DNA from 2 places in the Hydrogenophaga sp. PML113 genome. Region 1 is predicted to be linked to the other one. Evidence: riboswitches for the same ligand, from Rfam matches in the RefSeq annotation. Region 1 holds a riboswitch; the other holds the start of a gene.
What was found. Region 1 has a riboswitch for S-adenosylhomocysteine ahead of ahcY (adenosylhomocysteinase). Riboswitches for the same ligand answer to the same signal wherever they lie in the genome.
Positions count from the first base shown of each region.

Region 2: it holds a riboswitch for S-adenosylhomocysteine, as region 1 does, so the genes downstream of both, metH (methionine synthase) here and ahcY (adenosylhomocysteinase) in region 1, are expected to answer to the same signal.

Region 1 covers NZ_MIYM01000009.1:55,276-69,375, forward strand. The annotation lists gene paaD (1,2-phenylacetyl-CoA epoxidase subunit PaaD) at 1-496, shown strand, start outside; gene BHU06_RS16925 (2Fe-2S iron-sulfur cluster-binding protein) at 499-1,605, shown strand; gene BHU06_RS16930 (septal ring lytic transglycosylase RlpA family protein) at 1,625-2,002, opposite strand; gene metF (methylenetetrahydrofolate reductase [NAD(P)H]) at 2,067-2,897, opposite strand; gene BHU06_RS16940 (TlyA family RNA methyltransferase) at 2,894-3,649, opposite strand; gene ahcY (adenosylhomocysteinase) at 3,752-5,182, opposite strand; S-adenosyl-L-homocysteine riboswitch at 5,248-5,339, opposite strand; gene BHU06_RS16950 (HAD-IIB family hydrolase) at 5,435-6,235, shown strand; gene BHU06_RS16955 (MFS transporter) at 6,232-7,458, shown strand; gene BHU06_RS16960 (hypothetical protein) at 7,588-8,754, shown strand; gene BHU06_RS16965 (hypothetical protein) at 8,842-9,222, shown strand; gene BHU06_RS16970 (hypothetical protein) at 9,283-9,624, opposite strand; gene BHU06_RS16975 (hypothetical protein) at 9,855-10,349, shown strand; gene mdeB (alpha-ketoglutarate dehydrogenase) at 10,382-12,964, opposite strand; gene BHU06_RS16985 (Lrp/AsnC family transcriptional regulator) at 13,076-13,534, shown strand; gene BHU06_RS16990 (hypothetical protein) at 13,554-14,100, opposite strand, start outside.
Region 2 covers NZ_MIYM01000008.1:31,755-45,854, reverse strand. The annotation lists gene BHU06_RS15750 (tripartite tricarboxylate transporter substrate binding protein) at 1-949, shown strand, start outside; gene BHU06_RS15745 (tripartite tricarboxylate transporter substrate binding protein) at 994-2,007, shown strand; gene BHU06_RS15740 (M81 family metallopeptidase) at 2,007-3,494, shown strand; gene BHU06_RS15735 (hypothetical protein) at 3,524-3,760, opposite strand; gene BHU06_RS15730 (ammonium transporter) at 3,918-5,342, opposite strand; gene BHU06_RS15725 (P-II family nitrogen regulator) at 5,379-5,717, opposite strand; gene BHU06_RS15720 (YifB family Mg chelatase-like AAA ATPase) at 6,004-7,536, shown strand; gene BHU06_RS15715 (hypothetical protein) at 7,533-9,092, shown strand; gene metH (methionine synthase) at 9,159-11,903, opposite strand; S-adenosyl-L-homocysteine riboswitch at 11,936-12,032, opposite strand; gene BHU06_RS15705 (hypothetical protein) at 12,170-13,210, shown strand; gene BHU06_RS15700 (RNA methyltransferase) at 13,167-14,100, opposite strand, start outside.

The DNA.
Region 1 (14,100 bases):
GCTGGACGCCGTGCGCGCGGCCATCGCGCACCTGAGCGACCCCGAGATCCCCGTGGTGAGCCTGGCCGAGCTGGGCATCCTGCGCGAGGTGCGCCTGGGCGGGGACGGCGTGGCCGAGGTCGTCATCACGCCCACCTACAGCGGCTGCCCCGCCATGGGGCAGATCGAGGACGACATCCGCGCCGCGCTGCGCGACAGCGGCATCGCCGCGCGCGTGGTGACGCAGCTCTCGCCCGCCTGGACCACCGACTGGATGGCGCCCGCCGCGCGCGAGAAGCTGCGCGCCTACGGCATCGCGCCACCCAATGGCCGCGCGGCGCAGGCCGGCGCCCAGGTGGTGGGCTTCGCGCGCCGCGCCGCCAGCCAGCCCGTGCCCTGCCCGCGCTGCGGCTCCACCCACACCACACAAACCTCGCCCTTCGGCTCGACCGCGTGCAAGGCGCTTTACCGCTGCCTGGACTGCCTCGAACCCTTCGACCTCTTCAAGCCCTACTGACCATGAGCACCAGCCCCCGCGGATTCGTCGAGCTGCCCATCGCACGCGTGAGCCCCGAGGCCGCGGGCTCGGTGGCCGTCACCCTGACCGTGCCCGCCGAGCGGCGCGGCGCCTTCGCCTTCGAGCCCGGCCAGTTCCTCACGGTGCGGGCGCTCATCGACGGCCAGGACGTGCGGCGCAGCTACTCCATCAGCAGCCCACGCAGCCTGTACACCCGCAAGGGCGAGCTCACGCTGGGCATCCGCCCGGTGGAGGGCGGCGTGTTCAGCCACTGGGCCGCCATGCAGCTCAAGGCCGGCGACACGCTGCAGGCCATGCCGCCCGACGGCCGCTTCACCGTGCACCGCCCGCGCGCCCTGCACCGCGTGGGCTTCGCGGCGGGCTCGGGCATCACGCCCATCCTGTCCATCATGACGAGCACGCTGGAGGAATCGCCCACCGCCAAGTTCACGCTGGTCTATGGCAACCGGCGCATGGCCAGCGTGATGTTCAACGAGGCCCTGCAAGACCTGAAGGACCGCTACCGCGACCGGCTCACGCTGATCCACATCCTCTCGCGCCAGGCGCAGGAGGTGCCGCTGCTCGAAGGCCGCATCGACGGCGATAAGGTGCGCGCCCTCATCGCCGCCCTGCTGCCCGTGCCCAGCATGGACGAGGTTTTCGTCTGCGGCCCCGAAGCCATGATCGAGGCTACCGAGCAGGCCCTGCTGGGCGCCGGCGTGAAGCCCGAGCGCATCCACACCGAGCGCTTCACCTCGCCCACGCTGGAGGCCCTGCCGCGCGGCGAGCGCGAGCGCGTGCAGCTGGGCCGCGCGCCCCAGGCCGAGGGCGAGGTGGCCCTGACCGTGGTGCTCGACGGCAAACCGCACGAACTGCGCATGGGCCGCGACCAGCGCGTGCTCGACGTGGCGCTGGAGGCCGGTCTGGACCTGCCCTGGTCGTGCCGCGGCGGCGTGTGCTGCACCTGCCGCGCCAAGGTCATGGAAGGCCAGGTGGAGATGGAAAAGAACTTCACGCTGGAGCCCTGGGAAACCGAACAGGGCTTCGTGCTGAGCTGCCAGGCCCGCCCCACCACCGACCGGGTCGTCGTCAGCTACGACGAGCGCTGAGCGGCCACCGCCGGCCCGCTCAATCGGTGTAGAGCACCACGGGCGCCACGCCCGCGCGGATGAGGCCGATGCGCTCGGCCGCGGCGCGGCTGAGGTCGATCACGCGCCCCGGCGCGAACGGCCCGCGGTCGTTGATGCGCACCACCACCGCCTGCCCCGTGGCCAGGTTCTCCACGCGCACGCGCGTGCCGAACGGCAGGGTCTTGTGCGCGGCGGTGAGTTCGTTCATGTCGAAGACCTCGCCGTTCGCGGTGCGACGGCCATGGTGCGGCTCGCCGTACCACGAGGCGTTGCCGCGCCCGATCTCGCGCGCCTCGTGCGCGGCCGGACCGCCACCCGACGGCGCGTCCGCGCCCCAGTCCTCGCCCGGCGGCCCGCCGCGGCTCGCGCAGCCCACGAGGGCGACGGCGAGCACGGCCAGGGCGGCAAGGCGGGTGGGCGTCATGCGGGTCAAGCGGTGATCAGCGGGTGTCGAGGCGGCGCAGGATCTCCAACGTCGCCGCGCTCTGGTTCATCGTATAGAAGTGCAGGCCCGGCACCCCGCCGCGAAGCAATTGCTCACACAACGACGTGACCACGTCGAGGCCGAAGGACTTGATCGAGGCCGTGTCGTCGCCATAGGCCTGCAGCCGCAGTCGGATCCAGCGCGGGATCTCGGCCCCGCAGGCGTCCGAGAAGCGCATCAGCTGCGTGGAACTGGTGATGGGCATGATGCCGGGCACCACCGGGATGTCGGCGCCCAGGGCGCGCGCCTCCTCGACGAAACGGAAGTACGCATCGGCGCTGTAAAAGTACTGCGTGATCGCCGAATGCGCGCCGGCGCGGACCTTGGTCGCGTAGGCCTTGAGGTCGGCCTCGGGCGAGCGGGCCTGCGGGTGCACCTCGGGATAGGCCGCCACCTCCAGGTGGAAGTCCTCGCCGGTTTCGGCGCGGATGAAGGCCACGAGGTCGCTCGCGTAGTGGAACTCGCCACCCAGTCCATAGCCGCTGGGCAGGTCGCCGCGCAGCGCCACCAGGCGCTTGACGCCCATGGCCTTGAGCTGCGCCAGCTGCTCGCGCACGCCGGCGCGCGTGGCGCCGATGCACGAGAAGTGCGAGGCCGCGTCCACGCCCTCGGCGAGGATCTCGCGCACGGTGCCGAAGGTGCCCTCCTGCGTGGAGCCGCCAGCGCCGTAGGTGACGGAGCAGAACAGCGGCGCGCGCGCGTAGAGCTGCTGGCGCACGGCGCGCAGCTTCTGCGCGCCCTCGGGCGTCTTGGGCGGGAAGAATTCGAAGCTGATGGGCAGGTTCATGCCGGTTTCCGAATGAAGACGAAGAATTCGCGGTTGCCATCGCCACCGGCGATGGGGCTGTCGAAATAGTCGAGCGGCTCAAGGCCCAGGCCTTGCAGCGCGGTCGTGATGCGCTCGCGCACCCGCGCGTACGACGCGGCGTCCTTCACCAGGCCGCCCTTGCCGATGTCTTCGGGCTGCAGCTCGAACTGCGGCTTGACGAGCATCAGGCCCTGGCCGCCGGGCTTGAGCAGCGGCGCCAGCGCGGGCCACACCAGCGTCTGCGAGATGAAGGACAGGTCGCCGACGATCAGGTCGAAGGGCGGCTCGGCCCCGGCCTCGCGCAGGCGCTGGGCCGTCAATTCGCGCGCGTTGCAGTGCTCGATGGCGATCACCCGCGCATCCCCGCGCAGACGGGTGTTGAGCTGGCCGCTGCCCACGTCCACACCCACCACCTGGGCCGCGCCGCGCTGCAGCAGGCAGTCGGTGAAGCCGCCGGTGCTCTGGCCCACGTCGAGCGCGCGCAGGCCACACGGCTCGACGCCGGTGTGCGCCAGCGCACCCTCCAGCTTCAGTCCGCCGCGCGAGACATAACGCGCCTCGGCCGCGTCCAGCAGTTCGACCTGGGCGTCCGCGGGCAACTCGTCGCCGTTCTTGGCCACGGGCCGCCAGCCGCCGCCGGCGCGCCAGCGCACGCCAGCCGCGATCAGCCGCTGCGCCTGCGAGCGCGACGCCGCCAGACCACGCTCGACGAGAAGTTGATCAGCACGCACGGTGGAGCGCCAAGACCCGAACCGAGGATGCCGCGGAACCGGCTTGGCCGGGCCGCAGGCATCGCCCCCGGAAGGGGGTCGCGCGAAGCGCGGCGGGGGTGATCAATACCGGTACGTGTCCGGCTTGTACGGGCCTTGCTTGGGCACGCCGATGTAGGCGGCCTGCTCGTCGCTCAGCTCGGTCAACTGGGCGCCGACCTTCTTCAGGTGCAGACGCGCCACCTTCTCGTCCAGGTGCTTGGGCAGCACGTAGACCTTGCCCACGTCGTAGCCCTCGGGGTGCGTGAACAGCTCGATCTGTGCGATGGTCTGGTTCGCGAAGCTGGAAGACATCACGAAGCTGGGGTGGCCGGTGCCGCAGCCCAGGTTCACCAGCCGGCCCTTGGCGAGCAGGATGATCTTCTTGCCGTCCGGGAAGATCACGTGATCCACCTGGGGCTTGATCTCTTCCCACTGGCACTTCTCTTCCAGCTTGGCGACCTGGATCTCGTTGTCGAAGTGACCGATGTTGCAGACGATGGCCTGGTCCTTCATGGCGGCCATGTGCTCGAAGGTGATGACGTCGCGGTTGCCGGTGGTGGTGACGAAGATGTCGGCCTTGTCGGCGGCGTATTCCATGGTCACCACGCGGTAGCCTTCCATCGCGGCCTGCAGGGCGTTGATGGGGTCGATCTCGGTCACCCACACCTGGGCGCTCAGCGCGCGCAGCGCCTGGGCCGAGCCCTTGCCCACGTCGCCGTAGCCGGCCACCACGGCCACCTTGCCGGCGATCATCACGTCGGTGGCGCGCTTGATGCCGTCCACCAGCGATTCGCGGCAGCCGTAGAGGTTGTCGAATTTGCTCTTGGTGACCGAGTCGTTGACGTTGATGGCGCGGAACATCAGCGAGCCCTTGGCCGACATTTCCTTCAGGCGGTGCACGCCGGTGGTGGTCTCCTCGGTCACGCCGATGATCTGCGCGCTCTTGCGGCTGTACCAGGTGGCGTCCTCGGCCAGCTTGGCCTTGATGGCCGCGAACAGGATGCGCTCTTCCTCGCTGCCGGGCTTGGCCAGCACCGAGCGGTCTTTCTCGGCCTGCTTGCCCAGGTGCATGAGCAGCGTGGCATCGCCGCCGTCGTCCAGGATCATGTTGGGGCCTTCGCCTTCCGTGCCCTTGGCGCCGAAGTCGAAGATGCGGTGCGTGTAGTCCCAGTAGTCGACCAGGGTCTCGCCCTTGACGGCGAAGACCGGCGTGCCGGCGGCGGCGATGGCGGCGGCCGCGTGATCCTGGGTGGAGAAGATGTTGCACGAGGCCCAGCGCACCTGCGCGCCCAGGGCTTGCAGCGTCTCGATGAGCACCGCGGTCTGGATGGTCATGTGCAGCGAGCCGGTGATGCGCGCGCCTTTGAGCGGCTGCTTGGCCGCGTACTCCTCGCGGATGGCCATGAGGCCGGGCATCTCGGTCTCGGCGATCTTGATCTCTTTGCGGCCCCAGTCGGCCAGGCCGATGTCGGCGATCACGCAGTCGGCGGCGGGGTTGATTCGTGCATTCATGTGGCGCTCCAAAACGTTGAAAGCCACCGCACAGGAAGGGAGATGAAGGAACCCATCGCACGTGCAGTGGATGAGCGTGGTTGCCGGTTGAAGGGTCCGAGCCTCACGCCCGCGGCCCGCTCGGTGCGGGTGGGGCGCTGCAACGCTCCTCGGATGGGGCGCGATTCTACCCGGCCTCTTTTCTGGCGTGGGGATATCCCCTCCCAGTGGCACCACGCTGGTGCGGCCCCTGTGAGAAACTGCCGCCCCTCCATGCAACCCACCCCGCTGGCCGATTGGCCCCCGCACGAGCGCGCGCGCATCCATGGCGTGCTCACCGACATCGACGACACCCTCACGGCCGAGGGCGCGCTGGCGCCCGAGGCGGGGGCGGCGCTGCACCGCCTGCGCGCGGCCGGCCTGCCGGTGTTCGCCGTCACCGGCCGCCCGGCCGGCTGGAGCGAACCCTTCGCGCTGAGCTGGCCGATCGACGCCATCGTGGCCGAGAACGGCGCCGTGGCGCTGTGGAACGACGGCGGGCGCCTGCACAAGGCCTATGCGCAGGACGCGGCCACCCGCGCCGCGAACCTCACCCGCCTGCGGGCCGCCGCCGCGCGCGTGCTGCGCGAGCTGCCTCAGGCGACCCTGGCCACCGACAGCGCGGGCCGCGAAACCGACATCGCCATCGACCACAGCGAGCACGCGCACCTGGGCGAAGCCGATATTGCGCGCGCGCTCGCCATCCTGCGGGACGAAGGCCTCACCGCCACCGTGAGTTCCATCCATGTCAATGGCTGGATCGGCGCGCACGACAAGCTCAGCGGCGCGCGCTGGATCCTGCGCGAGCGCCTGGGGCGCGACCTCGACGCCGAGATCGATCACTGGGTCTACGTGGGTGACTCCACCAACGACGCCGCCATGTTCGCGCGCTTCCCGCACAGCGTGGGCGTGGCCAACATCGCGCGCTTCTGGGCGCAGCTCGCGCACCACCCGCGCTACGTGGCGCCGCGCGAGCGCGGCCAGGGCTTCGCCGACGTGGCCGAGGCCGTGCTCGCGGCCAGAGGCCAGTCATGAGCGAACTCCCGCTGCCCGCCGGCGGCCGAGCGCCCGCCGCGCCGCCGGCCCACGCCCGCCTGGGCCTGGTCGCCATCTTTGGCGCCACCTTCTTCGAGCTCGTGGGCTACTTCATGCTCACGCCCCTGCTGCTGCTGCGCCTGAAGGACGGCGGCGAGTCCACCGCCCTGGCCGGCGTGTTCGCGGCCAGCGGCTGGTTCGGCATCTTCCTCATGGTGCCCTTCGCCTCGTCCGTCACGCGCGCGCTGGGCAGGCGGCCCACGCTGTGGCTGTCGGCGCTCATTCCCACGCTGGCCACCATGGGCTTCGCGCTCTCGTCCTGGCTGCCGCTGTGGTTCGGGCTCAAGCTCATCGCCGGCATGGCCTCGGGCCTGCGCTGGGTACTGGCCGAGGCCATCGTGGCGGAGTTCGCGCCGCCCGGCCAGCGTGGCCGCTACGTGGGCATCTTCGAAACCCTGGTCGGCGTCACCTTCGTGCTCGGCCCGCTGATGCTGGCCTGGGTGGGGCCGCAGAGCGACACCGCGATCTGGCTGGCCTTCGGCTGCATGGCCATCGGCCTGGCCTGGAGCCTGCTGATCCCGCGCGTGCCGCCCGCGGCCGACGCGCACGAGGCCCGCGTGGGCCTGGGCGGCGTGTGGCACGCGCTGACCGCGCACCCGCTGATCATGACGGTGGGCTTCGTCGGCGGCTTTTTCGAAAGCGGGCTCACGTCCATCCTGCCGCTGTATGGCCTGGCCCTGGGCCTGGGCGCGGTGGTCTCGGCCCTGCTGGTCTCGGCCAGCGGGCTGGGCAGCGCGCTCATGATGCTGCCCGCCGGCGTGCTGTCCGACCGCCTGGCGCACCACCCGCGCCAGCGCTGGGGCGACGAGCGCGCCGCGCGGCTCCTGCTCATGCGCGGCTGCGCCTGGATCACACTGCTCGGCACGCTGCTGATCCCCTTCGTCGCGAACACGCCCTGGCTGGCCGCGCCCGTGGCCTTCGTGTGGGGCGGCGCGGGCGGCTGCCTCTACACGCTGGCGATGATCGACATCGGCTCGCGCGAACAGGGCATCACCCTGGTGAACAGCACGGCCGTGCTGGTGATGAGCTACACCCTGGGCGGCGTGCTCGCGCCCGCGCTGGGCGCGGCGGCGCTGCAGTGGTCGCCCACGCTGGGCTTCCCGGCGCTGCTGGTGGGCGTGGCGCTGCTGGGGGTGTTCCTGCTGCGGCGCCAGCCGGCCTGAGCTCGCGCTTCGATCGCACGAAGCGGCCGGGCGGCGCCGCGGTCGGAGAGGCGTCCTTGAGGATTTCGCGCCGCGGCGGCCGCCACCGAGAGGGGTTTTCCACTCCGCAGCGCCACGCGCGCCCTCTCCATGATCCCCCGCTCCAACCCCAAACAATACAAGCTCGATGCCGCGCTGCCCGGCCAGGCCCAGGTGACGCCCCTGCGCCAGGTGGTCGAGGCCGCGGTGACCAAGACCGAAAAAGACCAGCAGCCGCGGGTGCTCTACCTGAAGACCACCGCCCCCTCGTCCGATCGGACCGCGCAGCCTTACATCACCACCAAGTTCGACTCTCGGCACGAAGACCCGCAGATCCGCGCCACGCAGCCCCGCAAGCTCAAGCAGACCCAGCAGCAGGGCGCCACCGCGCAGCTGAAGGACCTGACCACCTTCTGGCTCCAGCTGTCTTCGGCGCCGCGCGACGCCCAACGAGCGGCCCGGGATCTCGACAGGCTGTGCAACAGCGACAGCACCCAGGTGTTCGGTCTGCCCTGCACCCCCGAACTGCTGCGGCAACTGAAGCGGATGGAAAGCGGCCAGCGCTCGATGGCATCGACGCCACGGCAGCCGACCGCGCACACGCCCCGATCGAACACGGACAGATCGCCACGGCACCAATCGACGGATGACGAGGAGAGCAGCACCGCCTCACAAACGGCGGTCTCGCTCAGCGAGGAGGGCTCGCCCCCCAACACGGGCGGCACGCCCAGAAAGCCCAAAACCAACCGGGTGGCCCGGCTGCCGGTCAAGCAGGTCGCCCGACAAAACCTGAACCCGATCCGAAAGACGTACCTGGAGCAACAGCAGCAGATACGGGAGCAGGCGCTCCTCGAGCTTCAAGACCTCATGTTCCCCCCGGAAAAATCCATCTCATCGCCCCGCACCCCCGCCAGCGCCCCCGCCCTGCAACTGCCGCTCTTGCCTGTGGGCCGGGACAGGCCATCGGCCATGGGGTCTTCCCGGGAGCCCTCCCCACCAGCCGCCCAGTCGGATCGACCCAAGTCGAACGTCGAGCCCATCCCGGAGGACGGCCTGCGGACCAGCAAGTCCCAGTCGACGCCCACCAGCCCCACCTCGCCCGACCAGCCTCAGCCGACCAGCCCCAGAGCCCCGCTGAAGCAGCAGCGCATGCCACGGCCCAGCCTTCGGGCCAAACAGCCCCCGCCGACACCGCAAGCCACGCCAGGGTCGCCATCGGCGGACCCGGCATCGCCCACCCCGGCGACCCGGCCCGAGCCCCTGCTCGAAGAGCAGTGAGCCCGCGTGCCGCATGGTGACAAGCCCCCATGCGATCCTTGAGGCCGCCGGCCGGGCCCCACGCCCGCCCCGGCCGAAAGGAGTCCCATGCCCATCCCCTGGATCGCCGCGCTGAAGATCATCCCCTGGGGCGACGTGATCGAACACGCGCCCAAGGTGCTCGCGGCCGCGCGCAAGCTGCTCGACAAACAGAAAGCGCCCAGCGCCCCCCCGCCCGTGGGCACGCCCCTGGACCCGGCCGCCGAAACACCCAGCCTGGGCGAACTGCACAAGCGTCTGATCGAAGCGCGCCAGCTCATCGACCAGCAGGCCACCGCCCAGCAGCAGATGGCCCAGACCCTGAGCGAGCTGGCCGAGCAGAACGCGCGCCTGGTGGAAGCGGTGCAGCTGCTGCGCGTGCGCACGCGCTTGCTGATCGGGGTGGCGGTGCTGCTGGCGGTGGGCCTGGGCGTGCTGCTGGCGCGCTGAACGCGGACGCGGCCCCCCCCTCGCCTCGACCCCGCGGCGAAAAGAGGCGTCGGATGGGCGCTAGGCCAAAGGCCCCCTGGCCGCGGGCCGATCCACCTCGATCGCCGCATCGCAGCCCACGCCGGCGGCGATCCAGCGCCGCGCCAGGCGCCGCAGCAGCGGCGCTGCCCAGGCCCAGCGCGGGCCCAACACCCCTGGCGCGTCGCTGATCGCGCCGCAGCGGTAGAGGCCCGCCGCACCGTCCCAGCGCAGGGCGTCGCAAGCGCCCGTGCGACGGCGCGATATCACGCGTCCCAAGGGGCAGGGCTCGGCCAGGCAGCACACGCCGCAGCCATTGCAGGGCGCGCCCCACGCGGGCTTGGCCGGCGCGGCGGGGTGGATGTGGATGGTTTGCAGGGGCATGGGTGGCGAGGGACGCCGGCCGGCGGCGCTGGCCCCGCATCATCGCGCCTGTTCGACGCTGTGCGCGATGGGCCATCGCCAACAGGCCGACACGCCATCAGACCGGCACGCCAACAGGCCAACGCGCCCAACGGCCATTCGGCCAGGCCCGGAACCCGGCAGCGGGTCCGAGCACTCAGTCCGCACCTTCCTGACTGCCCGGCACCACGCCCGTCCCGACCATGCTCCGAATGTCTTCCGCCGACCGCTGGCACCACAAATGCACCGCGGCCCAGCCCATCACACCCCCGCCAGACAATCGGGCGCCCAGCAAGAAAGAACGGCGGGCCGCAGCCGCCGCCGCCACGTCCTTCAACGTGGTGCTCCAGCATGGGGTCCGCAACAACTACATCTACATCCACCGGTACAAGAAGGGCGGCCTCGAGCACTTTGCCACCAATGCCTGGTCCGCTTACCAGTCCCTGCGGGACGTGTTCAAGCCGGTCAACTACACCCAGGCCCATCGGCAGACACGCGAGCGCGTCGATGCCATGTATGCCATCCTGAGCCGAGACGAAGAGCGACCCCCGGTCGCCGAGGCCGCCAAGAACGTGTTGAATCTTTTGGCGGCACAGAAGAAGGGCGTGGTCAACACCGCCGCACTGCGCCAGGCCTCCCAGGCGCTCTGCGTGGCCTTGAATGCCGCTTCACCGTCCGGCGATCCGGTGACCCAAGCGCTGCCTTAGATCAAGATCGGCCAGTTGAACCCGCAAGGCCTTCAGCCCGCCGCCCCTGCGCGCCGCGCCGCCTCGGCGATGCTGGCCGCGTCCACCTGGAAAAACGCGCGCAGCGCCGCGCGCGTGTCGCTGCGGCCGAAGCCGTCGGTGCCCAGGGTGCGGTAGGCCCGGCCGGGCGGCAGCCAGGCGCGCAGCGCCTCGGGCACGGCGCGCACATAGTCGCTGGCGGCCAGCACCGGGCCGGCGGTGTCGGCCAGCATCTGGTGCAACCATGCGTCTCGCCCCTCGGCCTCGGCGGCCTGGGCCTCGCGCGCGAGTTCGCTCCAGCTGGTGATGCTGCACAGGTGCACGCAAAACCCTTGCTGCGCCAGCCGCTCGGCCGCGCCTTGCACCTCGGTGAGGATGGCGCCCGAGCCCAGCAGCGTGAGCGGCGCGCCGTCCACCGGCCCGACGCGGCCGAAGACGTAGCCACCCTTTAGCACGCCCTCGCGCGCCGAGGCTGGCAGGTCGGGCTGGGCGTAGTTCTGGTTCATCAGCGTGAGGTAGTAGAAAACGTCGCGCTGCGCCACCAGCATCTCGCGCAGGCCGGCGTCGACGATGAGCGCCAGCTCGCCAGCGAAGGCCGGGTCGTAGGCCTTGCAGTTGGGGATGGTCGCGGCCACCAGGTGGCTGCTGCCGTCCTGGTGCTGCAGGCCCTCGCCGCCCAGGGTGGTGCGGCCCGAGGTGGCGCCCAGCAGGAAGCCGCGCGCGCGCTGGTCGGCCGCGGCCCAGATGGCATCGCCCACGCGCTGGAAGCCGAACATCGAGTAGTAGATGTAGAAGGGCAGCATGGCCAGGCCGTGCACGCTGTAGCTGGTGGCCGCGGCCGTCCAGCTGGCGATGGCGCCGGCCTCGCTGATGCCCTCCTCCAGGATCTGCCCGTCCAGCGCCTCGCGGTAGCTCAGCACCGAGCCGATGTCCTCCGGCGCGTAGCGCTGGCCCACGCTGCTGTAGATGCCGACCTGCTTGAACAGGTTGGCCATACCGAAGGTGCGCGCCTCGTCGGCCACGATGGGCACGATGCGCGGGCCCAGCGCGCTGTCCTTGAGCAGGTTGCCCAGCAACCGCACGAAGGCCATGGTGGTGCTCATCTCCTTGCCGCCAGCGTTCAGCGCAAAGCCCGCATAGGCCTCGACAGCGGGCACGGGCACCGGCTGGCACGCGGTCTCGCGCCGCGGCAGGGCGCCGCCCAGGGCGGCGCGGCGTTCGCGCAGGTAGCGCAGCTCGGCGCTGTCTTCGGCCGGCTTGTAGAAGGCCAGGCCCGTGGCCTGCTCGTCGCTCAGCGGTAGCGCGAAGCGGTCGCGAAAGGCCAGCAGCTCGTCGGCGTCGAGCTTCTTCTGGCTGTGCGTGGTCATGCGGCCCTGGCCGGCCGCGCCCATGCCGTAGCCCTTCTTGGTGTGCGCCAGGATCACCGTGGGCTGGCCTCGGTGCGCCACGGCGGCGGCGTAGGCGGCGTGGATCTTCACCAGGTCGTGCCCGCCGCGCTTGAGGCGATCGATCTGCTCGTCGCTCAGGCCCTGCACCAGCGCGGCCAGCGCCGGGTTCTGGCCGAAGAAATTCTCGCGGTTGAAGCGGCCGTCCTTGGCGGCGAAGGTCTGCATCTGGCCGTCCACCGTGTCGCCCAGGGCCTGCGCCAGCGCACCGCCGGGATCGCGCGCGAACAGGCCGTCCCAGTCGCTGCCCCACAGCAGCTTGATGACGTTCCAGCCCGCGCCCGCGAACAGGCGCTCCAGCTCGTCGATGATGCGATCGTTGCCACGCACCGGGCCGTCCAGCCGCTGCAGGTTGCAGTTGACCACCCACACCAGGTTGTCGAGCGTCTCGCGCGCGGCCAGGGTGAGCGCGCTCATGCTCTCGGGCTCGTCCATCTCGCCGTCGCCGAACACACCCCACACGGTGCGCCCGCCGGTGTCCAGCAGGCCACGGTGCGCGAGGTAGCGCATGAAGCGCGCGTGGTAGATCGAACTGATGGGGCCGATGCCCATGGAGCCCGTGGGGAACTGCCAGAAGTCGGGCATGAGCCAGGGGTGCGGGTAGCTGGACAGCCCGCGCGCCCCCTGGCCGGGCGCGGCGATCTCCTGGCGGTAGTGCATGAGGTCGCGCTCGCTCAGGCGACCGTCGAGAAAGGCGCGCGCGTACACGCCGGGCGCGCTGTGCGGCTGGAAGAACACCAGGTCGCCGCCGTGCGATTCGCTGCGCGCGCGAAAGAAGTGGTTGAAGCCGGTCTCGAACAGGTCGGCCGCGCTGGCGTAGCTGGCGATGTGCCCGCCCAGCTCGCCGTGGGCCTGGTTGGCGCGCACCACCATGGCCAGGGCGTTCCAGCGCATCAGCGAGGCCAGGCGCTCCTCGATGGCGAGGTCGCCCGGGAACGGGGGCTGCTGCTCGGCCGCGATGGTGTTCACGTAGGGCGTGTTCAACCGCGGCCGCCAGCCCACGCGCTCGCGCCGCGCCAGCGCCACCAACCCATCGAGCATCTGGCGGGCGCGCGCGGGCCCCTGGGTCTGCAGCAGCGACAGGAAGGCTTCCTGCCACTCGGCGGTTTCCTGCGGGTCCGGGTCCTGGGAGATGAGGTCGTGGGGGTTCATGGCGGGGCACTCTAGCCCCGCAGCCCCGGCATGTGCTGCCGAAACGCTCGCCACCTGTCCCGGCGACAGCAAATAATGCCGCCATTTCATCAACTGACAGCACAAACCGCCATGGACGCCCTTGATCGCCGGATTCTCGACGAGCTGCAACGCGACGGCTCCCTGTCCAACGTGGCCCTGGCCCAGCGCGTGGGCCTCTCGCCCTCGCCCTGCCTGGCGCGCGTGAAGGCGCTGGAGCAATCGGGCGTGATCCGCCAGTACGTGGCCCTGGCCGACGCGGCGCGCCTGGGTTTGGGGCTCAACGTGTTCATCAGCATCAGCCTGACCACGCAGAGCAAGGAGGCCCTGGCGCGTTTCGAGCAGCGCATCGCCGACCTCGACGAGGTGATGGAGTGCTACCTGATGACGGGCGACTCCGACTACCTGCTGCGCGTGGTGGTGCCCGACATCGGCGCGCTGGAGCGCTTCATCCTCGAACGCCTCTCGCCCATGCCCGAGGTGGAAAAAATCCGCTCGGGCTTCGCGCTCAAGCAGGTGCGCTACAAGACCGCGCTGCCGCTGCCGTCCTGACCGCACCGCCGACGAGCGCTCAATGCTCGCGGGTGTCCGCCGTGGGCGCCTCTCCACTGAGGGCCTGACGCTTCTCGACGGGCGGCCCCAGGACCGGGCTCCGGTCCCTGGGTGTGGCCGCGGGAAGGAATGGGACCGAGGCATCGCCGCTGGTGCGGCGCGAACCTCCGCTGCCGTACCGCTTGGCGTACGGCGGCGTGCTGGACCCCGGGCGCGCCCGAAGCGGCTCGTCGCGCTCGACCTCCAGCGCGCCCATGCTGTCCGACGACTTGAACCGCACGGTCACGCGCGGCTTGGTCGGCGAGGACCTGCCCGACGAAGGGCGGCTGGCGTCGGGCTGGCGCATGCGCCGGGACACGCTCACGGGCGCATCCTCGACCGGCGGCTCCACCCTGGCGGGGAAGGCGGGGAGCAGGGGCGCGACGCCCTTCTTTTTCTTCGGCGACCCGCTGGTCGGCAGGGGCGGCTCGTGGTGCAGGGTCACGTAGGCCATGTGCAACACCAGCAGGTGCTGGCGCAGCGTCTCCGTGGCCGTCAGCCCGTACTGGCGCGTGTCCTTGGCCTCG
Region 2 (14,100 bases), on a different contig from region 1:
CGCCCTGGCGCTCGCCGCCGCCAGCCTCACCGCCGCCGCACAAGGCAGCACCGACTACCCCAACGCACCGGTGCGCATCGTGGTGCCCTTCCAGGCCGGCGGGCTCACCGACATCCTGGCGCGCGCCATCGCACAGCACGCCGCGCAGCGCCTGGGCCAGCCCTTCGTGGTGGAGAACAAGCCCGGCGCCAGCGGCAACATCGGCGCCGACGCCGTGGCCAAGAGCAAGCCCGACGGCCACACCCTGCTGATGGGCTCGATCGGTACCAACGCCGTCAACGCGCACCTGTTCTCGCGCATGCCCTACGACACGCTGAAGGACTTCGCGCCCATCAGCCTGGTGGCCAGCGGCACGCTGATGCTGGTTACCCACTCGTCGGTGCCGGTGACCGACATGCGCTCCCTGCTGGCCTACGCGCGCACCCACCCGGGCAAGCTCACCTACGCCTCGGGCGGCGCAGGAGCTTCGCAGCACCTGGCGGGCGAACTGCTCAAGACCATGGCGAAGATCGACATCGTGCACGTGCCGTACAAGGGTGTGGTGCAGGGCGTGACCGACGTGGTGGCCGGCCAGGTGGACATGACCTTCGACCTGGCCACGGTGGAGCCGCACATCCGCGCCGGCAAGCTGCGGCCCATCGCGGTGGCCAATGCGAAGCGCTCCACCGCCTTTCCCGAGGTGCCCACCATCGCCGAGGCCGGCGTGCCGGGCTACGAGGTCAGCGCCTGGTACGGCCTGTTTGCGCCAGTCGGCACGCCGCCGGCCATCGTCAAGCGCCTGCAAGGCGAGGTGGTGAGCGCGCTCAAGGACCCGGCCTTGCTGGAGCGCCTGGCCAAGCTGGGCGCCGAACCTGCCGGGAGCACACCCGAGGATCTGCAGCGCTTCGTGCGCAGCGAGTACGACAAGTGGGGCCAGGTGGTGCGCCTAGCCGGTATCCGGCTGGACTAGGCGCCACCATGGCCGTTCATGACCCCCAAGAAGGAGACCCTGGCATGCCCCAACCCCTAAACCACCCCCTGCGCACCACACGCCGCCACTGGCTGCGCCTCATGGCCGCCGGCGGCAGCGCCCTCGGCCTCGCGGGTCTGGCCCGCGCCCAGGCGGGCTACCCGGCCCGGCCCATCCAGCTGGTGGTGCCCTTCTCGGCAGGCGGCGCCACCGACGTGCTCGCGCGCCACCTCGCGCGCTCGATGGAGCAGTCCCTGCGTCAGCCCGTGGTGGTGGACAACCGCGTGGGCGCGGCCGGCGCCATCGCCGCCACCCACGTGGCGCGCGCGGCCGCGGATGGCCACACCGCGTTGTTCGGCGGCGTGGGCACCAACGCCCTGCTCGAGTACACGCAGCCCGCGCTGCCCTATAGGCCCGCGAGCGATTTCGTCGGCGCGGGCAACTTCTGCTTCGTGGACTTCGTGATGGTGGTTGCCGCCGCCAGCCCCGACCAGGACCTGGCCGGCCTGCTCGCCCGCGCGAAGCAGCGCCCCGGCGAGGTGAGCTATATGTCGGCCGGCCCGCTGGGTACGTTGCACGTGGCGCAGGAGTACCTGTGGAAGCTGGCCGGCGTGTCGCTGAACCACATCCCCTACAAGGGTGAGGCCCATGTGGTGTCCGACCTGGTATCCGGTCGCGTGGACCTGGCGCTGATGACGCTGTCGTTGGCGCGGCAGCTGGCGCAGGAAGGCAGGCTGCGCCAGCTGGCCACGCTGGCGCCCGAGCGGCTGCGCGGCGCGCCCGATCTGCCCACGGTGGCGGAGCTGGGCTTTCCCGGCTTCGCCATGCCCACCTGGAATGGCGTCTTCCTGCCACGCGGCACGCCGGCGGCCAGGGTGGGCACGCTGAACGGCGCCATCAACGCCGCCCTGCGGGACGCCGAGGTGCTGCACAAGGTGGTGGGCATGGGCATCTCGCCAAGCGCTCCCAACACGCCCGAGCAGCACGCGCGCTTCTTGCAGGCCGAGCGCGAGCGCTGGCGAGCCATGGTGGAGCGCAGCGGGGTGAAGACGGGTTGATGCGCTCCGGGCCCCGCATCGCGCTCGGCGGCTTCTCGCACGAGTCCAACGCCTTCGCTTCGGCGCAGGACGTGGGACTGGCGCACTTCCTCGCGCGGCGCGACCGCCCGCCGCTGCTGCTGGGCGATGAGCTGCCCCGCGGCCTGGCCCAGGGCAGCTTTCCCACCACGGGCTTTCTGCGCGCGATCGGCGCCGACGCCCACTTGCGGCCCCTGGCCTGGGCCAGCGGTGGCGCGGGCGGCCTGGTGAGCGACGAGGCCTTCGAGCACATCGCGCAGGCCCTGCTTTCGCGCCTGCGCGCGGTCGGCGCGCTCGACGGACTCTTCCTTGAACTGCACGGCGCCATGGCAACGCCCGCCCTGGACGACCCCGAGGCCGAGCTGCTGCGTCGCGTGCGCGGCGTCGTCGGGGACCAACTGCCCATCGTGGTGACGCTGGACTACCACGCCAACCTTTCACCCGGCTTCGCGCGCCTGATCGATGGCGCCGTGGTGTACCGCACCTACCCGCATGTGGACCGCGTGCAGTGCGGCGAACTCGCCGCCCGGCTGGTGCGGCGGCTTGCGGGCGGCGGTCGAGTGCCCGGCGTGGCCATCGCGCATCCGCCCTTCCTCATCCCGCTCCACGCCCAGTCCACGCTGGCCGAGCCCAGCCGGGGACTCGCCGCGATGTCGCTGGCGGACGCGGGGGACGTCGTCAGCCGCTGCTATGCCGCCGGCTTCCCGCCGGGCGACAGCCACTGGTGTGGCCCGTCGGTGATGGTGCACGCCACCCACCAGGCGGCGGCCGACGCCGCCTGCGAGGCCCTGCACCGCCAGGTGCTCGACGCCCGAGCCGCCTTCGACGCCCGGCTGTTGCCCTGCGACACCGCCGTGCGCCTGGCCTTGCGACATGCGCAGGCGCCGGGACGCGGCCCCGTGGTGCTGGCCGACGTGCAGGACAACCCCGGCGCGGGCGGCAGCGCCGCCTGCACGGGCGTGCTCGCCGAGCTGGTGCGCCAGCAGGCGCCCGACGCGCTGCTGGGCATCCTGTGCGACCCCGAGGCCGCGGCCGCCGCGCACGCCGCTGGCGAGGGCGCCTGCCTCGGCCTGGCGCTGGGGGGCACCCACGGGGTACCGGATCAGCCGGCGTTCGTGGGACGCTTCACCGTGGAGCGCCTGGGCGACGGGCGCTTCACCACCACCGGCCAGGTGGCCGGCGGCAACGCCACCGAGCTCGGCCCGATGGCACTGCTGCGCCTCGGTGGCGCGCGCGTGGTGGTCAGCTCCGTGCGCATGCAGGCCTTCGACCCCGCGCCGTTTCACCACCTGGGCGCCGACCCGGCCGCCGCCGCGCTGTTGGCGCTCAAGAGCACCTGTCACTTCCGCGCCGACTTCGGCGCGATGGCGCGCGAGATCCTGCTGGTGGAGGCGCCCGGCGACGCCGTGGCCAACCCGGCGCGCTATCCCTATCGGCGCCTGCGCGCGGGTGTGCACCGCACCCCATAACACGCTGTCCAGGCGTTCAGCTCACCGCTTCAGCGCGAGGTGAATCCCAGGCAGGCGCCAGCGTTGGGACGGCCCTTGCACTCGCGCTTGAGGCGCCGCTCGCGTGCGGCCGGGCTCTCTTCGGAGGGCGCCTTGTGGAACGTGACCTTGCCCGGCGCGCGCCGCGCCGGTGGATCGTCGGCCTTGGCCGCGACGGCCTGACCAGCCACCAGCAGCAGCGCCGCCACTGCCACCACCACACCACCCCGCCTCTTCATCCAGCCCATGCGCGCGTTCCTTGTTTGATTCGGGCGGCGATGCTAGGGCCTGCTTGCGCCCCCTGCTCCCCGGGGTACGGATCAAAAAAAAGCCCGAGGACCTGCCGGGCCTCGGGCCAGAGCCGGAAAGCACCCCGTCTTCGGACGGGGCGCCCCCTGGAGTCAATCAGCGGTGGTACGCCGTCTCGCCGTGCGAGGTGATGTCCAGGCCCTCGCGCTCGGCCTCTTCCGAGGGACGCAGGCCCATGGTGAGGTCGGCGATCTTGTAGGCGATGAAGGCCACGACGCCCGACCAGGCCACGGTCACGAGCACGCTCTTGACCTGCACCCAGACCTGGTGGCCCATGGCGAAGTCCTCGGCGCCGGTGCCGCCCAGGCCCGGCGCGGCGAACACGCCGGTCAGGATGGCGCCGACGATGCCGCCCACGCCGTGCACGCCGAACACGTCGAACGCGTCGTCCGCGCCCAGCATCTTCTTCAGGCCGCTGACGCCCCAGACGCAGACGAAGCCGGCCACGATGCCCAGCACGATGGAGCCCATGGGGCCGACGAAGCCCGCGGCCGGCGTCACGGCCACCAGGCCGGCGACGGCGCCGGAGGCGGCGCCCAGCATGGAGGCCTTGCCCTTGAGCAGGGACTCGGCCAGGCACCAGGCCAGGGTGGCGGCGGCGGTGGCCAGCACGGTGTTGATGAAGGCCAGGCCGGCCACGCCGTTGGCGGCGCCGGCCGAGCCGGCGTTGAAGCCGAACCAGCCCACCCACAGCAGCGAGGCGCCCACCATGGTCAGCGTCAGCGAGTGCGGCGTCAGCGCTTCCTTACCGTAGCCGATGCGCTTGCCCACCACGTAGGCGCCCACCAGGCCGGCGACACCGGCGTTGATGTGCACCACGGTACCGCCCGCGAAGTCGAGCGCGCCGTCGGCCGCCAGCAGGCCACCGCCCCAGACCATGTGGGCCATGGGGATGTACGAGAAGGTGAACCACAGGGCCGAGAACAGCAGCACGGCGCCGAACTTCACGCGCTCGGCGAAGGAGCCCACGATCAGCGCCACGGTGATGGCGGCGAAGGTGCCCTGGAAGGCGATGAACACGTACTCGGGGATGGTCGCCAGCGCCGACGACATGGTGCTGGCCGTGGTGCCGGCGAGGAACAGCTTGTCGAAGGAGCCGAAGAAGGTGCCCGCGCCGCCGAAGGTGAGCGAGAAGCCGTAGATGGCCCACAGCAGGGAGATGAGCGAGAAGATCACCATCACCTGCATCAGCACCGACAGCATGTTCTTCGATCGCGCCAGGCCGCCGTAGAACAGGGCCAGGCCGGGGATGGTCATCAGGATGACGAGCAGCGTGGAGGTCAGCATCCACGCGGTGTCGCCGCTGTCGAGCTTGGGCGCTTCGGGGGCGGCGGCGGGGGCCTCGGCGGCGGGGGCCTCGGCGGCGGGGGCGGCCGGCGCGGCGGCCGCAGGCGCTTCAGCGGCGGGGGCCGCGGGAGCGGCAGCGGCCGGTGCGGCCTCGGTGGTCGACTGCGCGATGGCTGCGCCACCGCCGATCGCCAGGCCCAGGCCCAGCAACAGGGAAGCCAGGAGTTTCTTCATTTGGATGGACTCGGTTGGGTTCAGGGAATGGCTGGGTCAGATCGCCTCGTTGCCGGTCTCGCCGGTGCGGATGCGGACCACTTGCTCGAGGGGCGAGACGAAGATCTTTCCGTCGCCGATCTTTCCGGTGCGCGCGGCGCCTTCGATGGCCTCGATGACGCGCTCGACCAGGTCGTCCGCGACGGCCGCTTCGATCTTGACCTTGGGCAGGAAGTCGACCACGTACTCCGCGCCGCGGTAGAGCTCGGTATGCCCCTTCTGCCGGCCGAAGCCCTTGACCTCGGTGACGGTGATGCCCTGCACGCCCACGCCGGAGAGCGCCTCGCGCACCTCGTCCAGCTTGAACGGCTTGATGACGGCTGAAACCATTTTCACGACGATCCCTCCAGGGGTTGGTTGATCTGGTGTCTGCCTTAGCAGCTTGTGTGCCAACCCGGAGCGCCCGGGTGCGGGCCCCTGGGGCGGTCGGCACCAGGATGAGGCCCCGCCCGCGCCGCAGCACCCCAGGGGGGCCTCGACGCACCACCGCGGTGCCATATGCGCCGAATCGGGGACGGGCCGGCGCCCGACACCCCCACCGGTGTCGTGCCAGCGGCGCCCGCAGAATCGGCCGCCCCGTGGCCGCCGCCGGCGGCCGCGCACCTGAACAGGGAGAACACCCCTGGCGCTGGCGCATGTGCACAGCCGCGCGCTGCAGGGGCTGGCCGCCCGGCCCGTGAGCGTGGAAGTCCACCTGGCCAACGGCCTGCCCAGCTTCACGCTGGTGGGCCTGGCCGACACCGAAGTGAAGGAAGCGCGCGAGCGGGTGCGCGCGGCCATCGCCAACAGCGGCCTGGAGTTTCCGCACAGCCAGCGCATCACCGTGAACCTGGCGCCGGCCGACCTGCCCAAGGACTCGGGGCGCTTCGACCTGCCGATCGCGCTGGGCATCCTGGCCGCCAGCGGGCAGATCGAGGCCGAACCCCTGGCGCGCGGCGTGTACGCGGGCGAGCTGTCCCTGGGCGGCGAGTTGCGCCCGGTGCGCGGCGCGCTGGCCATGGCGCTGGCCCTCGCGCAGGACGCGGCGCCCCGCACCCTGGTGCTGCCGCCGGGCAGCGCCGAAGAGGCCGCCCTGGTGCCCGGCGCCCACGTGGTGCGCGCGCGCCACCTGATCGATGTGGTGGCGCGCCTGCGGCGCGAGCAGCCGGCCACGCAGGACGACGCGGGCTGGGCGCGGCTGGAGCCGCGCGACAGCGTCCCGGCGCCACCCGGGGGACCCGACCTTGCCGACGTGAAAGGCCAGGTGGCGGCGCGCCGCGCGCTGGAGATCGCGGCCGCCGGCGGCCACAGCCTGCTGCTGGTGGGGCCGCCGGGCGCCGGCAAGTCCATGCTGGCGCAGCGCCTGGGCGGGCTGCTGCCGCCCATGGCCACCGACGAGGCCCTGCAGGCCGCGGCCGTGGCCTCGCTGGCCGGGCGCTTCGATCCCGCGCGCTGGGGCGAGCGGCCTTTCTGCGCGCCGCACCACAGCGCCTCCGCCGTGGCGCTGGTGGGCGGGGGCTCGCCGCCGCGGCCGGGCGAGATCTCGCTCGCCCACCAAGGCGTGCTGTTCCTCGACGAGCTGCCCGAGTTCGCGCGCCACGCGCTGGAGGCGCTGCGCGAGCCGCTGGAGACCGGCCGCATCCGCGTCTCGCGCGCGGCGCAGCAGGCCGAGTTCCCCGCGCGTTTCCAGCTCGTGGCCGCCATGAACCCCTGCCCCTGCGGCTACCGCGGCCACCCGGTGCGCGCCTGCCGCTGCACGCCAGAGCAGGTGCAGCGCTACCAGGGCCGGCTCAGCGGTCCGCTGCTCGACCGCATCGACCTGCAGGTGGAGGTGCCCGCGCTGCCCGGCGGGCAGCTGCTGCAGGGACCGCCGGGCGAGGGCAGCGCCGCGGTGCGCGAGCGCGTGGTGGCCGCGCACACGCTGGCGCTGCGGCGCCAGGGCCAGCCCAACCGCGCGCTGGCGGGCGGCGCGCTCGAGGAGCACGCGCGCGCCGAGCCGGCGGCGCTGAAGTTCCTGCACGCGGCGGCCGTGCGCCTGGCCTGGAGCGGGCGCGGCACGCACCGGGCGCTGCGCGTGGCCCGCACCATCGCCGACCTGGCCGGGCACGAGCGCGTGGGCGCCGCCGACGTGGCGGAGGCGGTGCAGTACCGGCGCGTGCTGGGGGCGTTCGCATGAAGCGCGTCGGGGGGTTTTGCGGCCCCGTCACGGGAGGGCAGCGGCGCATCGACACCACGCCCGCCTCACCACAGGCGCTGCTGAACGCGGTGCACGCCTGCATCGGCCACAGCGGCAGCCACACGGCCTACACGGAGCTCCAGCTGCAGGACTGCAACAGCACCGCGGACCTGGTGGAGGTGTTCTTCGACGCGCAAGCCCACGCCAGCCCCGACTGCGCGGGCCAGTACAGCCTGCTGGTGTTCCTGGGCAAGCTGCCCCCGCAGACACGCCCCGCGTTCGCCCCGTTGCTGCTGGCGGCCCTGCCCGCGTCATGCAGAAACGACACACTCGCCGACCACTTGCACCTGCTGCTCGAACACCTGCCCACCCGCGCCGACTGCCCCGCCGAGGTGAGGCCCCACCTGGACCGCTGTGTGAAGCGGTTCCTGGATCGATTCGATCGCTGCTTCGACGCCTACGAACGGCGCCCGGGGGCCAGGGAGGCGCTCAGCGCGATCAAGCGGCACGTCGAGCAACACCTGGCGCCGGCGAACCCCGCGCGCACCGGCCATGTCGATGCGACCCCGCCCGCGCGGCCCGACCCCCAGCACGTCGTCGGCGCGGCCCGGCACATCATGAGCTGCAAGCCCATTCCCCTGAGCGCCAGGCTGTGGACCGCCTTGTCTCACCTGTCCCGCGGCAGCCAAGGCATCGCACCGCTGCGACGGTGGCTGGCGACCTTCTCGACCACGCAGGACACGGACGCGCTGCTGAGCTGGCTCTGGGGCATCCACCCCGGGGCAGCGCTGGGTCTGCGGCGCCTGTTGGTGCAGGCGTGCGGCCCTCTGACGCCCAGCGTCCCAGCCACCGCGCCCGACGTCATGTCCGCGCCACTGATGCACGCCACCGGCGCCGCCCGCTACCTGCTGGCCCTGGCCGGCGCCCATCCATCGGCCCTGTCGTGCGCCGACCCGCGGCTGGACCCGCCGGCGGTAAGCCGGGCCCTGAGCGCCTTCGCGACCTGCGGGTCCGAACGGGAAGTCGTGGCCTTCCTTCGAAGCAGCACCCCGCGCCAGCTGCTGGGCGTGCTGGCGTGCCTGGGCCGGCTCTACCCGCCCGCGGCCAAGGCCTTCGCCTTTGTCGCGGCCAAGGCCATCCTCGGCGCGCGCACCCGGGCGGTGGCCCCGGGCTTGAAGGCCATTGTGGTGGCCCACTGGCCGGCGGCCGCGCGGTGGAACTGGGGCGCCCCCAGCGACACGCCGGAGAACACCCCCTACACCGAACAGGACCTGGCCGATCTCGCGCGGGACCTTCAGGCCATGGCACTGCCCGAGCCGGTGTTCCACGCCCTCAAGCGGCTGGCCGGGTGTTCCTTGGGCGCCCATGAAACGGCCAGCCTCACGGCCATCCACGACATGCCCGACCCGATCCTGGGAGGCGTGCTCGACGCCTTGTCGCTGAGCGGGGACGGCGAGGCCGTCCGGCGCCTGGCCGCCCTGGCGCGGCTGGCGCGAAACCGGCCGCCTGAGGTCATGGACTGGCTGCGCGGTCTCGCCGGGGATGGCACCGGCTGACCCCCGGTGCGCCGGGCAATGCCGGGACCCGCGCGAGCGGGGGCGCGGCGGCCCGCGCGCCGGGGGTCAGAGGTTGGGCGCCAGCCAGCGCTGCAGGTCCGCGCGCGCCACGGCGCTGCGCTGGGCCAGGTCGTCCAGCTGGTCCTCGCCGATCTTGCCGACGTTGAAGTAGGTGCTCTGCGGGTGGCTCAGGTAGAAGCCGCTCACGCTGGCCGCTGGCGACATGGCCAGGCTTTCGGTCAGGCCCATGCCGATCTCCTCGGCCTGCAGCAGCCGAAACAGGCCGCGCTTGACGGTGTGGTCCGGGCAGGCCGGGTAGCCCGGCGCGGGGCGGATGCCCTGGTACTTTTCCTTGATGAGCTCCTCGTTGCTCAGCGCCTCGTTCGGCGCGTAGCCCCACAGGTCGGTGCGCACGCGGTGGTGCATCTGCTCGGCCAGGGCCTCGGCCAGGCGGTCGGCCAGGGCCTTGAACATGATGGCCGAGTAGTCGTCGAGGTCGTCGAGGAACTGCTTCTCTTTCTTCTCCACGCCCAGGCCCGCCGTCACCGCGAACAGGCCCACGTAGTCCGGGGCCACGCCCTGGGGCGCCACGAAGTCGGCCAGGCAGCGGCTGGGACGCATCACGCCGTCGATCTCCTGCTTCTCGGTCTGCTGGCGCAGGCCGTGCCACACCAGCACCGGGCGCTCACGCGACTCGTCGGCGTAGAGCGCGATGTCGTCGTCGTTCACGCAGTTGGCCGGGTACAGGCCGATGACCGCGCTGGCCGTGAGCCAGCGGCCGTCAATGATGCGCTGGAGCATGCGCTTGCCGTCGCTGAACACGCGGCGCGCCTCCTCGCCCACCACCTCGTCCTTCAGTATCTCGGGGAAGGGACCGGCCAGGTCCCAGGTCTGGAAGAAGGGACCCCAGTCGATGTACCTCGCGAGCTCGGCCAGGTCCACGTTCTTGAACACGCGCCGGCCGATGAACTTGGGCACGGGCGGGGTGTAGCCGCCCCACTCGATGGGCGTGCGGTTGGCTCGCGCCTTGTCCAGCGGCCACAGCGGCACCTGCTTCTTGTTGGCGTGCTGGTGGCGCACGCGCTCGTAGTCGGCGTTGACCTCGGCGATGTAGGCCGTGGCCTGGTCCGACAGCAGGCCCTGGGCCACGCTCACGCTGCGCGAGGCATCGGGCACGTAGACCACCGGTCCCTCGTAGTGCGGCGCGATCTTCACCGCCGTGTGCACGCGGCTGGTGGTGGCGCCGCCGATCAGCAGCGGGATCTTCTTGATGCGGAAGTGCTCGTCCTTCTGCATCTCGCTGGCCACGTACTGCATCTCTTCCAGGCTGGGCGTGATCAGGCCCGACAGGCCCACGATGTCCGCGCCCTCGACCTTGGCCTTGGCCAGGATCTCGTGGCACGGGACCATCACGCCCATGTTCACCACCTCGAAGTTGTTGCACTGGAGCACGACGGTGACGATGTTCTTGCCGATGTCGTGCACGTCGCCCTTGACGGTGGCGATGACGATCTTGCCCTTGGAGCGCACGTCGCCGCCGGCGGCTTCCAGACGCTTCTTCTCTTCCTCGATGTAGGGCAGCAGGTAGGCCACGGCCTGTTTCATCACGCGCGCGCTCTTGACCACCTGGGGCAGGAACATCTTGCCCTGGCCGAACAGATCGCCCACGACGTTCATGCCGTCCATGAGCGGGCCTTCGATCACGTTCAGCGGGCGCCCGCCGCCGGCCTCGATCTCGCGCCACATGGCCTCGGTGTCTTCGGTGATGAAGTCGTTGATGCCGCGCACCAGCGCGTGCGACAGGCGCTCGCGCAGCGGCAGTTCGCGCCAGGCGTTCTTCTGCGAATCGTCCTTGGCCGCGCCCTTGGCGCTCTCGGCGATCTCGAGCAGGCGCTCGGCGGCGTCCGGGCGGCGGTTCAGCACCACGTCCTCCACGCGCTCGCGCAGCGTGGGTTCCAGTTCGTCGTACACGCCGACCATGCCGGCGTTGACGATGCCCATGTCCATGCCGGCCTGAATGGCGTGGTACAGGAAGACGGTGTGGATGGCCTCGCGCACCGGGTCGTTGCCGCGGAAGCTGAAGCTCACGTTGGACACGCCGCCCGAGACCTTCGCGCCCGGCAGGTGCTGCTTGATCCAGCGCGTGGCGTTGATGAAGTCCACCGCGTAGTTGTTGTGCTCCTCGATGCCGGTGGCGATGGCGAAGATGTTGGGGTCGAAGACGATGTCCTCGGGCGGGAAGCCCACCTCGTCCACCAGGATGCGGTAGGCGCGCTCGCAGATCTGGATCTTGCGCTCGTAGGTGTCGGCCTGGCCGGTCTCGTCGAAGGCCATCACCACGGTCGCCGCACCGTAGCGCTTGATGAGGCGGGCCTGGCGCTTGAACTCCTCCACGCCCTCCTTCATGCTGATGGAGTTGACGACGCCCTTGCCCTGCAGGCAGCGCAGGCCGGCCTCGATGACGCTCCACTTGGAGCTGTCCACCATCACCGGCACGCGCGCGATGTCGGGCTCGCCGGCCATGAGGTTGAGGAAGCGCACCATGGCGGCCTCGCTGTCGAGCATGGCCTCGTCCATGTTGACGTCGACGATCTGCGCGCCGTTCTCCACCTGCTGGCGCGCCACGGCCAGCGCGTCCTCGAAGCGGCCCTCGAGGATCATGCGCGCGAAGGCCTTGGAGCCGGTGACGTTGGTGCGCTCGCCGACGTTGACGAACAGGCTGCCCGCGCCGATGGCGAGCGGCTCCAGGCCCGACAGCAGCATCGGGCGAACGGCGGGGGAAACGGGGGCGGAGGAGGTCTCGGAGGACATGCGGCTCACCAGGGTTGTTTGCGAAAAAACCGAGCTGGTGAGCGTCGTTGGGGCCGGTCCAGCCCACTCAAGCCTGACGGCCCCGACCCGGGAGGCCCTGGGCTGGCCGCTGCAACGCTCCTTGAGAGAGCAGGGATTTTAGCGACAGGCCTCAAACCCCTCGTCCGTTCGGCCTGAACAGCCATTTGGCTGGCGCCCTGGGGCTTCCGGGCGTTACTGAGCACGCGTTCAGGCCCCCACCCCCTCCGTTTCTCTCCATTGGCGCCATGATTGCTCTGTCCACCCCCCGCCCCGGCAAAACACAGGCGCTCTGCCCCGATGGCGAGACGTTTGACCTGCGGCAGCTGTATGCGTATGGCCAGTCGGTCAACAAGGGCTGGCGGACGGGGCCGACCATTCTCCTCATCAAGAACAAGACCGGGCCGAAGGGCGAGCGCACGCAATGCCTGTCGGTCACCCCCAAGAACGCGAAGGGCACCACCACCAGCGCCTCGGACGCCGCGGAACGGCTGGTGCGGACCCTCGCGCGCCGCTTCATTGCGGATCGCCCCTACCCGACGGAGGTGAAGGAAGCCCTGGACTCGATCTGGTCTCGCGTGACCACGGGCCATCAGGTGGTGCTGGACACCGCGTTCCTGAAAGACCTCAAAGTACTGATCGACCCGCCGAGCGGCCGCGTTCCCACCACCAGGACCGTCCTTCGCGCGCTGGGCCACGCGGCCACGGCGGACCAGGTCAAGGACAGCGCGGACATCCCGACCATCGCGGACCTCATTCGATCGCTGGAGCCCTTGGAGCGGGAACGTTTCAAGTACCGCTTGAACCGCGACTGGGGGCATGAGGCCTCCACCCAGCAGCTGCTGGCGGCACTGAACGCCCAGGCGCCGGCCAGGCACGGGCCGCACGAAACAACCCGGCGCGTGGAGCGTCAGCAGGCACTGGCGCTCGGGGACCCGCCCTACACCCGGCGCACAAGCACCGATCCGATGCGCTTCATCGAGCTGAGCGACCCGCCCGCCACGACGGCCGACGCATCGCCACCGCGGCTGGGCCAGGCGTTTGTCGACATCTTTGGCCAGCGGCTCAAGGGGCTCGGCATCTCGAACTTTCTGACGGTCACCCCCGACACCACCGTCAAGGAACTCGCCCAGTTCACCGCCATGCTCGACAACGAGGCGTTGGAGAGTTTCCGCTTCACCCTGCAATGGGTCGAGCAAGGCCGCCCGCTGGAGCCCGGCCTGAAGAACACGCCGCAAGCACGGCTCACGGCGCGCCTGCTGATGGAAGAAATGGAGACGGTCCGCTGACGGCCCGCCGCCGCAGCGCCACCACGCGCTCGCCCGTGTCCAGCGAGCGCGCCCGCAGCTGGCCGCAGCCCGCGTCCACGTCCTGCCCGGCCGAGTGGCGCAGCTTGGTGAGGATGCCCTGGCGGTGCAGGCGGCGCGCGATGTCGGCCGCTTTTTCCCACGCGGGGCGCTGGAACGGCAGACCGTCGACGGCGTTGTAGGGAATGAGGTTGAGCACGCCGTAGCGGCCACCGAGCAGGCGCACGATGCCGTCGATTTCATCGTCGCCGTCGTTCACGCCGTCCAGCAGGGTCCACTGGTATTGCACCGGGTAGCCGGTGGCGCGCGCGTAGGCCTCGGCGCGCTCCACCAGCTCGGTGGGCGTGAGGCGCGGCGCGCGCGGCAGCAGTTGCTCGCGCAGATCGGGCTTGGTGGTGTGCAGCGACAGCGCCAGCGCGGGCTTGACCGCGCCACGCGGCAGGGCCTCGAAGGCGCGCTCGTCCCCCACGGTGGAGAACACCAGGTTCTTGTGGCCGATGCCGCCCACGGTGCCCAGCAGCTCGATGGCCTCGAGCACCGCGTCCAGGTTGTGCGCGGGCTCGCCCATGCCCATGAAGACCACCTTGTTCACCGGCCGGCCGGCGCGCGCCAGCGCCACCTGGGCCAGGATCTCGGCACTGCCGAGCTGGCGCAGCAGGCCGCCGGTGCCGGTCATGCAGAAGGCGCAGCCCACGGCGCAGCCGACCTGGGTGGACACGCACAGGCCGCCGCGCGGCAGGCGCACGCTCTCCACGGTCTGGCCGTCGCGCAGGGCCACCAGCAGGCGGGCCGAGCCGTCCTCGCCCGGGTGCTCGGCCTGCAGGCGCGCCAGGCCGGCGAGTTCCTCGCGCAGCGCCGGCAGGGCCTCGAAC